DNA from 3 places in the Micromonospora sp. LOL_024 genome. Region 3 is predicted to be linked to each of the others. Evidence: riboswitches for the same ligand, from Rfam matches in the RefSeq annotation. Region 3 holds a riboswitch; each other region holds the start of a gene.
What was found. Region 3 has a riboswitch for cyclic di-AMP ahead of ACFHWY_RS09675 (coiled-coil domain-containing protein). Riboswitches for the same ligand answer to the same signal wherever they lie in the genome.
Positions count from the first base shown of each region.

Region 1 (2,256 bases), on a different contig from region 3:
GGCCGTCGTCGACGCCGTGGTGCCCAGCCTGCGCCGGGCGCAGCAGGCGGCGGTGACGGACCTGGACGCCATCGTCGAGATCCACATCGCGCAGACCATCGAGGTGATGCTGGAGTCCTCCACGGCACTCGCCGCCGAGGTGGCCTCCGGGCGGTGCGCGGTGGTGGGCATGTCGTACAGGCTGGCCGCCGGTGAGGTCCGCGCGGTGGCCGCCGAGCCCGCCGACCTGGCCGAAGTGGTGGCCGCCGCCTGAGCCGACGAATGGAGGGCCGTCCCGCCCAATGACCGGACGGCCCTCCATTCGTCGCGGAGCGCTCAGAGCAGCGACACGTGTACGTGGTCGGTGTGGTTCGACGGGCCGCTGTAGGAACTCCACCCCGTCGCCGGGAACCAGATCTGCCGGTTCCAGATCACGTAGTAGACACCCAACCGGTCGGCATTACGGACCAGGAAGGCCGCCAGGTTGTTGCCGTAGATCCGGGTGTCGTTGTTGTACCACGGCCTGAAGCCGCTGTTCTGCAGCGACCAGTCACAGGCCCGGCCCTTGGGGTGCTCGAACTTGTCGCCCGGCCGGAAGCAGCCAACGAACCGGTTGAAACCGGCCCGCTTGACCTCCTTGTACATGTGCAGCGTCCGGGGCGTGACGCAACCCGACGTGGTCGGGTCGTTCTGGCTGCACGACTCGGACTTCCAGCCGCCGTCCGACGCCCGGTTCGGCCCCACCCGCGCCACCGGGGAGGTGGCGTCGACCAGGCCGCCGGTGAGGCCCACGCCGCCGACCAGGCGGAGCGACTTCTCCGCCTCGGTCTTCTTGCGGGCCATGTCGTTGGTCAGCTTCTGCTGCTCGCGAACCTCGGTGTCGAGCGCGATCTTGGCCTGCTCGGCGCGGACCTTGATCGCGTTGACCTCGCTGAGCTTCTTGTCGTTGACCAGGTTCAGCTCGTCGAGTGCGGAGGCGCGGCCGATGAACGAGTCGGGGGCGGTGCTCTGTAGCAGCATGGCGATCGCGCCGACCCGGCCCGTGCGGTACGACTGGGTGGCGATCTGGGCGACCTGCGGGGAGAGGGTGTCCAGGTCCGCCTGGGCGCGGCGAACCTCGACCGCGAACTGCAGCTGCCGCTTCTTGGACTTCTCCAACTTGGACTTGGCCTTGGAGTAGTCCCGGTTGGTCGCCTCAATCAGATCGTTGAGCATCGGCGGGTCGTCGTCGTGCTCCGCCGGCTTGGGGTCGTCCGGCGCGGCCACCGCCGGCACCGGGCCGGCGAACACGGCGAACACGGCGAACACGGCCACCACGGGTGTCAACCAGCGGCGTAGGGGTGCCGTCACTGTTTTCCCTTCCATCGACCGCCGACCGGGTTAGCTGACGGGTTCGGGACGGAAGTGGCCCCTACCGCTCTCGCGGATTCACCCCACGTGCCTGGGTCCCCGGCTCGCCTCGCGGCGATTGGGCGGTGGCACCGCAGGCGCCGCTGCGCGCCTTCGGCGGTGACCGGCAGTGAGGTTACCCGAGAGTCCATCTGGGCTTCTACGCCTCGAACCCGGCTAGATGCGTTATTTCGTAATCGCTTTGGGTGACCAGCGACACGGAACTGAGCCGTATCGGCGGGAGCAGTCACGTAGAGGAGTGTCACCATGTGGTGTCCGTGCTCCTGTCCGGGTCGGGCCACCCCGAGCGGGTGGCGGGGGACGTGTTGCGGGTGGGTGGGGTGCTGAGCGCCTGGAGCGCCTCAGCCCGGTCCGTCGCCGGCCGGAGGACTGTGGGGGAGGGGCCGCCGGTGGCCGCGCCGGCCCGACTGAGGTCGGCGGCGCCGGGGCGACCGGCGGTGGTCACCACCGTGGCCAGCGCGGTGGTCAGCGGTACCGCGGCGATCAGCCCAAGAGTGGCGACCACGCTGCGGACGATCTCGGTGGTGAGGAACTCGGTGGTCAGGATCTGGCCCAGTGCGCGGGAGTCCGCGGTGAGCAGGAGCAGCAGCGGCAGCGAGGCGCCGGCGTACGCCAGCACGATGGTGTTGACCACCGAGGCGATGTGCGCTCGTCCGACCCGGGTCGCTGAGCGGTACAGCTCACGGCGGGAGGCGTCGGGGTTGGCCTGGTGCAGCTCGGTGACCGTGGCGGCCTGGGTGACCGTGACGTCGTCGAGCACCCCCAGCGACCCGATGATGATGCCGGCCAGCAGCAGGCCGTGCAGATCGACGTCGGCGCGGAACATGGACAGCGTGGTGGCGTCCTCGCTGCCGAATCCGGTCAGCT
Region 1 is NZ_JBHMIS010000030.1:31,624-33,879, reverse strand. Features, by position in the region: gene ACFHWY_RS23120 (carbonic anhydrase) at 1-253, shown strand, start outside; gene ACFHWY_RS23115 (coiled-coil domain-containing protein) at 316-1,329, opposite strand; cyclic di-AMP (ydaO/yuaA leader) riboswitch at 1,333-1,464, opposite strand; gene ACFHWY_RS23110 (YibE/F family protein) at 1,631-2,256, opposite strand, start outside.
Region 1: it holds a riboswitch for cyclic di-AMP, as region 3 does, so the genes downstream of both, ACFHWY_RS23115 (coiled-coil domain-containing protein) here and ACFHWY_RS09675 (coiled-coil domain-containing protein) in region 3, are expected to answer to the same signal.

Region 2 (2,256 bases), on a different contig from region 3:
AGCGGCCAGGAGCCGAACCTCGGTGGCCAACCGGCTGACGTCTCAGCCCGGCCGGCCGAAGCTGTGCACCGGGCTGCTGTCCAGCTGCTTCATCTTCACCGGCTGGCCCGCGCGGGAGGCGTGCACCACCCAGCCACCGCCGACGTACAGCCCGACGTGGTGCAGGTCCCGGTAGTAGAAAACGAGGTCGCCGGGGCGCAGCGCCCTACGGCTGACCGACGCGGTGACCTGCCGCTGCCGCGCCGCGTTGTGCGGCAGCGCCACCCCGGCCCGCGCCCACGCGGCCAGGATCAGCCCGGAGCAGTCGTAGGCGTTCGGCCCCTCGGCGCCCCACGAATAGGGCTTGCCGATCTGGGCGCAGGCGAAGGTGACCGCCTCTCCGGCCGGCCCGCCCGGATAGCTGGCCGGACAGGGCGCCGGTCGCAGCTGGCCGCCGCCCCCCTTGCCGTACGCCCGCAGTCGCAGCCGTTGCAGCCGGTCGATCTCGGCTTCGATCCGCCGTCGCTTCTCCGCGAGGTCCGCCTCGCTGCGCGCCAACTCGGCGCTGGTGCCGGCCAGCCCGTCCCGGGTGGCGGCGAGTTCGTCGCGCAACTCACTCGCCTGTCGCACGTCCTGCTGCTGGTAGTGGGCGTAGCGGTCGAGCGCGCCGAGTTGCGCGACGACCTCGCTCGGCGACCGGCTGCCCAGGAGGGTGTTGACGAACCGTACCTGCTCGCCCCGGTACGCCCGGGCGGCCAACGCGCCGACCCGGTCCATCGCCTCGTCCACCTGTGCCTCCAGCGGTGCGATCCGGGCGGTGAGGGCCTCCGTCTTGCGCCGGTTCGCGGCCAGGTCCTGCCGGGTGGCGTTGTGCCGTTCGATGACGGGTTCGAGCCGGTTCCAGTCCTCGTCGATCTGGCGCTCGATGTCGGCGACCGTGGGGTCGGCCTGGGCCGCTGTCGCGCCACCGGTCACGATCACGGCGGCCACGGTCAGCGCGGCTAGTGCGGTGCTGCTGCGGTACCAGCGGAAACGCGGCACAGCGGCCAGTCGACCGGACATCTCCGGCCACTGGGACCTGCGCCGCGGGGCGTCGTGTGCCACCGGGCTGCGTTCTCCTTCTCGCCACACCGCCTACCGGGTTAGCTGACGGGTTCGGGCGGGAAGGGACGCCCTACCGCGGCGATCGCGGATTCACCCCGGGCACCTGGGTCCCCGGCTCGCTCGTTCAGAAACGACTCGACGGTGTCGGACCGTTACCGCCCTGGTTGGACGGAGCTGCAAGCGGGCCGACGATTGCCCAGCGTAGAGACGATCGACGTCGATACGCAACACATCCACACCGCTACTCCCTGTGCTTAGATCTGACATCGGGAAAGGCCCCCGGTGCTTGACCGGGGGCCTTTCCTCGTTCCTGCGTGACCGCTCAACGGCGTCGCTCGGGCCGATCAGCCGGGTCGGCGGAAGCCGGCCACCGGCATCGTCGTGATCGGGGAGACATTGACCGGCTTCCCGGCGCGCGGCGCGTGCACCATCTGGTTGTTGCCCAGGTAGAGCCCGACGTGACTCACGTCGCTGCGGAAGAAGACGAGGTCGCCGGGGCGGGCGTCGGACCGGGAGATGGCCTTGCCCTCGCTCCACTGGGAGCCGGTGAAGTGGGTGAGGTAGATGCCGGCAGCCTTGTACGCGTACTGGGTGAGGCCGGAGCAGTCGAACGAGTTCGGTCCGGTGGCACCCCAGACGTACGGCTTGCCGACCTGGTTGCACGCGGTCCTGATGGCAGTCCGTGCCGCGTCACTGACCACACCGTTGATGGTCGGGCAGTTGGTCGTCTTGACCGTGGTCACCGGCAGCGAGCGCTCGAGCTTCTTGATCTCGGCGTCGATCTGCTTCTTCTTCGCCGCCAGCTGCTTTTCCTTTTTCTCCTGGTCGGCGATCAGCCCGTCGAGATCGGCCTTCTGGTCGTCGTACTTCTTCCGGATCTTCATGACGCCCTCCAACTGCCGACGCTCCTGCGTCGCCAGCCGGTCAAGGAGCGCCATCTGCTCGCCGATCATGTCCGGATTCACGCTGAGCAGCACCGCACCGAGCTCCGAGGAGGGGCCGCTGACGTAGTAGCGGGAGGCGAGATCGGCCACCCGGTTCATCGCCAGCTCGGTCTCCAGTGCCAGCGGCTGGATCTTCTTCTGGAGGTCCTTCGACTTGGCTCGGTTGACCCTCAGCTGCGCCCGCACCTTGTTGTACTGCTCGATCGTGGGCTCCAACTGCTGCCACTGC
Region 2 is NZ_JBHMIS010000055.1:8,556-10,811, reverse strand. Features, by position in the region: gene ACFHWY_RS26655 (NlpC/P60 family protein) at 43-1,083, opposite strand; cyclic di-AMP (ydaO/yuaA leader) riboswitch at 1,096-1,234, opposite strand; gene ACFHWY_RS26650 (NlpC/P60 family protein) at 1,428-2,256, opposite strand, start outside.
Region 2: it holds a riboswitch for cyclic di-AMP, as region 3 does, so the genes downstream of both, ACFHWY_RS26655 (NlpC/P60 family protein) here and ACFHWY_RS09675 (coiled-coil domain-containing protein) in region 3, are expected to answer to the same signal.

Region 3 (2,256 bases):
GGACGGGTCGCCCCGGGCGCCGCTGTACGACTTCCATCCACTGCTGGGCAGCCAGATCTGCCGGTACCAGATCACATAGAGCACGGCGAGCCGGTCGGCGTTCTTGACGAAGTACGCGGCCAGGTTGTTGCCGTAGGTGCGGTCGCCGCCGGTGGCGTCTCCGCCGAAGCCGCCCTTCTGGGCGGCGAAGTCGCAGGCTCGGCCCTTCGGGTGCTCACCGGAACCGCCGGGGCGGTAGCAGGAGACGTACCGGGTGTAGCCGGCCGCCTTGGCCTGTTTCAACGCGTGCAGGGTGCGCGGGGTGATGCAGCCGTTGGCCGGGGTGGGGTCGTTGACGCTGCACGACTCCGAGGGCCACGAGCCGTCCGAGTTGCGGGGGGCCGCCTTGGCCGTTGGGCTGGACCCGCTGCTCCGCGGTGCCGTGCGGCTCGCCCGCTCGGCGGCCTCGGCCCGTTCCGCCGCCTTGTCCCGTTCGACGGACACGGTCAAGGCCCGCTCGGCCTGGTCCTTGCGCTTGGCCATCACGGCCACCTGCTTGCGCTGCTCCTGAACCTCGATGTCCAGGGCCTGCTTGGTCGCGCTGACCTTGTCGCGGGTGTCCTGGAGCTCGCGCACCGCGCGGTCCTCGTTGGCGGCCACCGCGTCCAGCGCCGCTGCCCGGTCCATGAAGCCAGCCGGGGAGCCGCTGCTGAGCAGCGCGGACGCGGCGCCAAGGCGCCCGCTGCGGTATGCCTGGGCGGCGATTTCCGCGACCTTGGTGTTGCGCTCGGCGAGCTGGCTCTCGGTCGTCGCGAGCTGCTCGGCGAGCTGCTTCTGGCGCTTGACCGAGTTGTCGAGCGCCGTCCTGGCGTCCAGGTAGCCCTTGCTGGCGGCCTCCAGTTGGTCACGGAGTGCCGGGGTGCCACCTTCGTCGTCAACGGGCGCTGCCGCGCGCAGCCCCTGCGGTGCCGCCGAGGCGGGCGCGAACGGGGCGAGCGCGGCGCCCAGGGTGAGGGCGAGTACAGCGGCGATCAGGGCTGCCGGTCTCGCTGTTGCCACTGCTGGCATGCACATGTCCTTCCGTCAGCCGCCGACCGGGTTAGCTGACGGGTTCGGGACGGAAGATCCCTACCGCTGACGCGGATGCACCCCAGGAACATGGTTCCCCGGTCCGCCCTGGCGGGCGATTAGGCGGCGGCCGCCGCCGGCACCGTCGGGTGCCGCCTGGCGGAGGCCGGGTCCGAGCCTACCGGTGCTCCTGCGACCGGTGCAGCTGGTGTTACTACTGGTGTTCACTTGCTGACTAGTAAACCAGGCTAAAAGCGACAATTTTGTCAGTTCGCCGAAGGTGGTGTCATTACCACTCGACTGCCCCGCAGTCGCCCGGGTTCGCCCGCGGCTCGACCTGGAGGGTGGCGTGCTCGATGTGGAACTCCTCGCGCAGCGCCGACCCGGCGGCGGTGAGCACGACGCCGACATCGGCGCCGGGGGCGACGGCCAGGTGGGCGGAGGCCACCTCCATGCCGGAGGTGAGCGTCCAGACGTGCAGGTCGTGGACGCCGGCCACGCCGGGAACCGCGGCCAGCCGGTCGTGTACCGCGGTGACCTGGAGGTGCTCCGGGGCGGCCTGCACGAGGATGCGTACCGCCGCCCGACCCAGCCGCCACGTCCGAGGCAGGATGAACGTGCCGATCGCGACCGCCACCAGCGGATCGGCCCACCACCAGTCGGTCAACGCGATCAGCAGGGCCGCCCCGATCACGCCCAGTGAGCCGAGCAGGTCCGCAAGCACCTCCAGGTACGCGCCGCGCAGGTTGATGCTCTCCCGGGCACCGGGTCTCAGCAGAGCGAAGGCGACCACGTTGGCGAGCAGCCCGAGCGTCGCCACCACAAGCATCGGCCCGGCGGGCACCTCGGGCGGGTCGCCGAACCGGCGTACCGCCTCGACCAGCACATAGACCGCGACGCCGGAGAGCAGTGCGGCGTTCGCCAGCGCGGCGAGAACCTCCAGCCGATAGAGCCCGAAGGTGCGCTGTGGGTCGGCGTCGGCCCGTCGGGTGGCGGCCATGGCGGCGAGCGCCATGCCAATGCCCAGCACGTCGGTGAACATGTGCCCGGCGTCGGAGAGCAGAGCCAGCGAGCCGGTCCGCAGGGCGGTGACCGCCTCGACCGCCATCAGGGTGCTGAGCAGGGCGAATGACGCCCACAGCCGGCCAGAGTGGCGATGCGCGGCGTTCGACACCGCGGCATGGTGGTGGTCATGACCCGCGCCCACCC
Region 3 is NZ_JBHMIS010000006.1:37,572-39,827, forward strand. Features, by position in the region: gene ACFHWY_RS09675 (coiled-coil domain-containing protein) at 1-1,047, opposite strand, end outside; cyclic di-AMP (ydaO/yuaA leader) riboswitch at 1,052-1,183, opposite strand; gene ACFHWY_RS09680 (cation diffusion facilitator family transporter) at 1,337-2,254, opposite strand.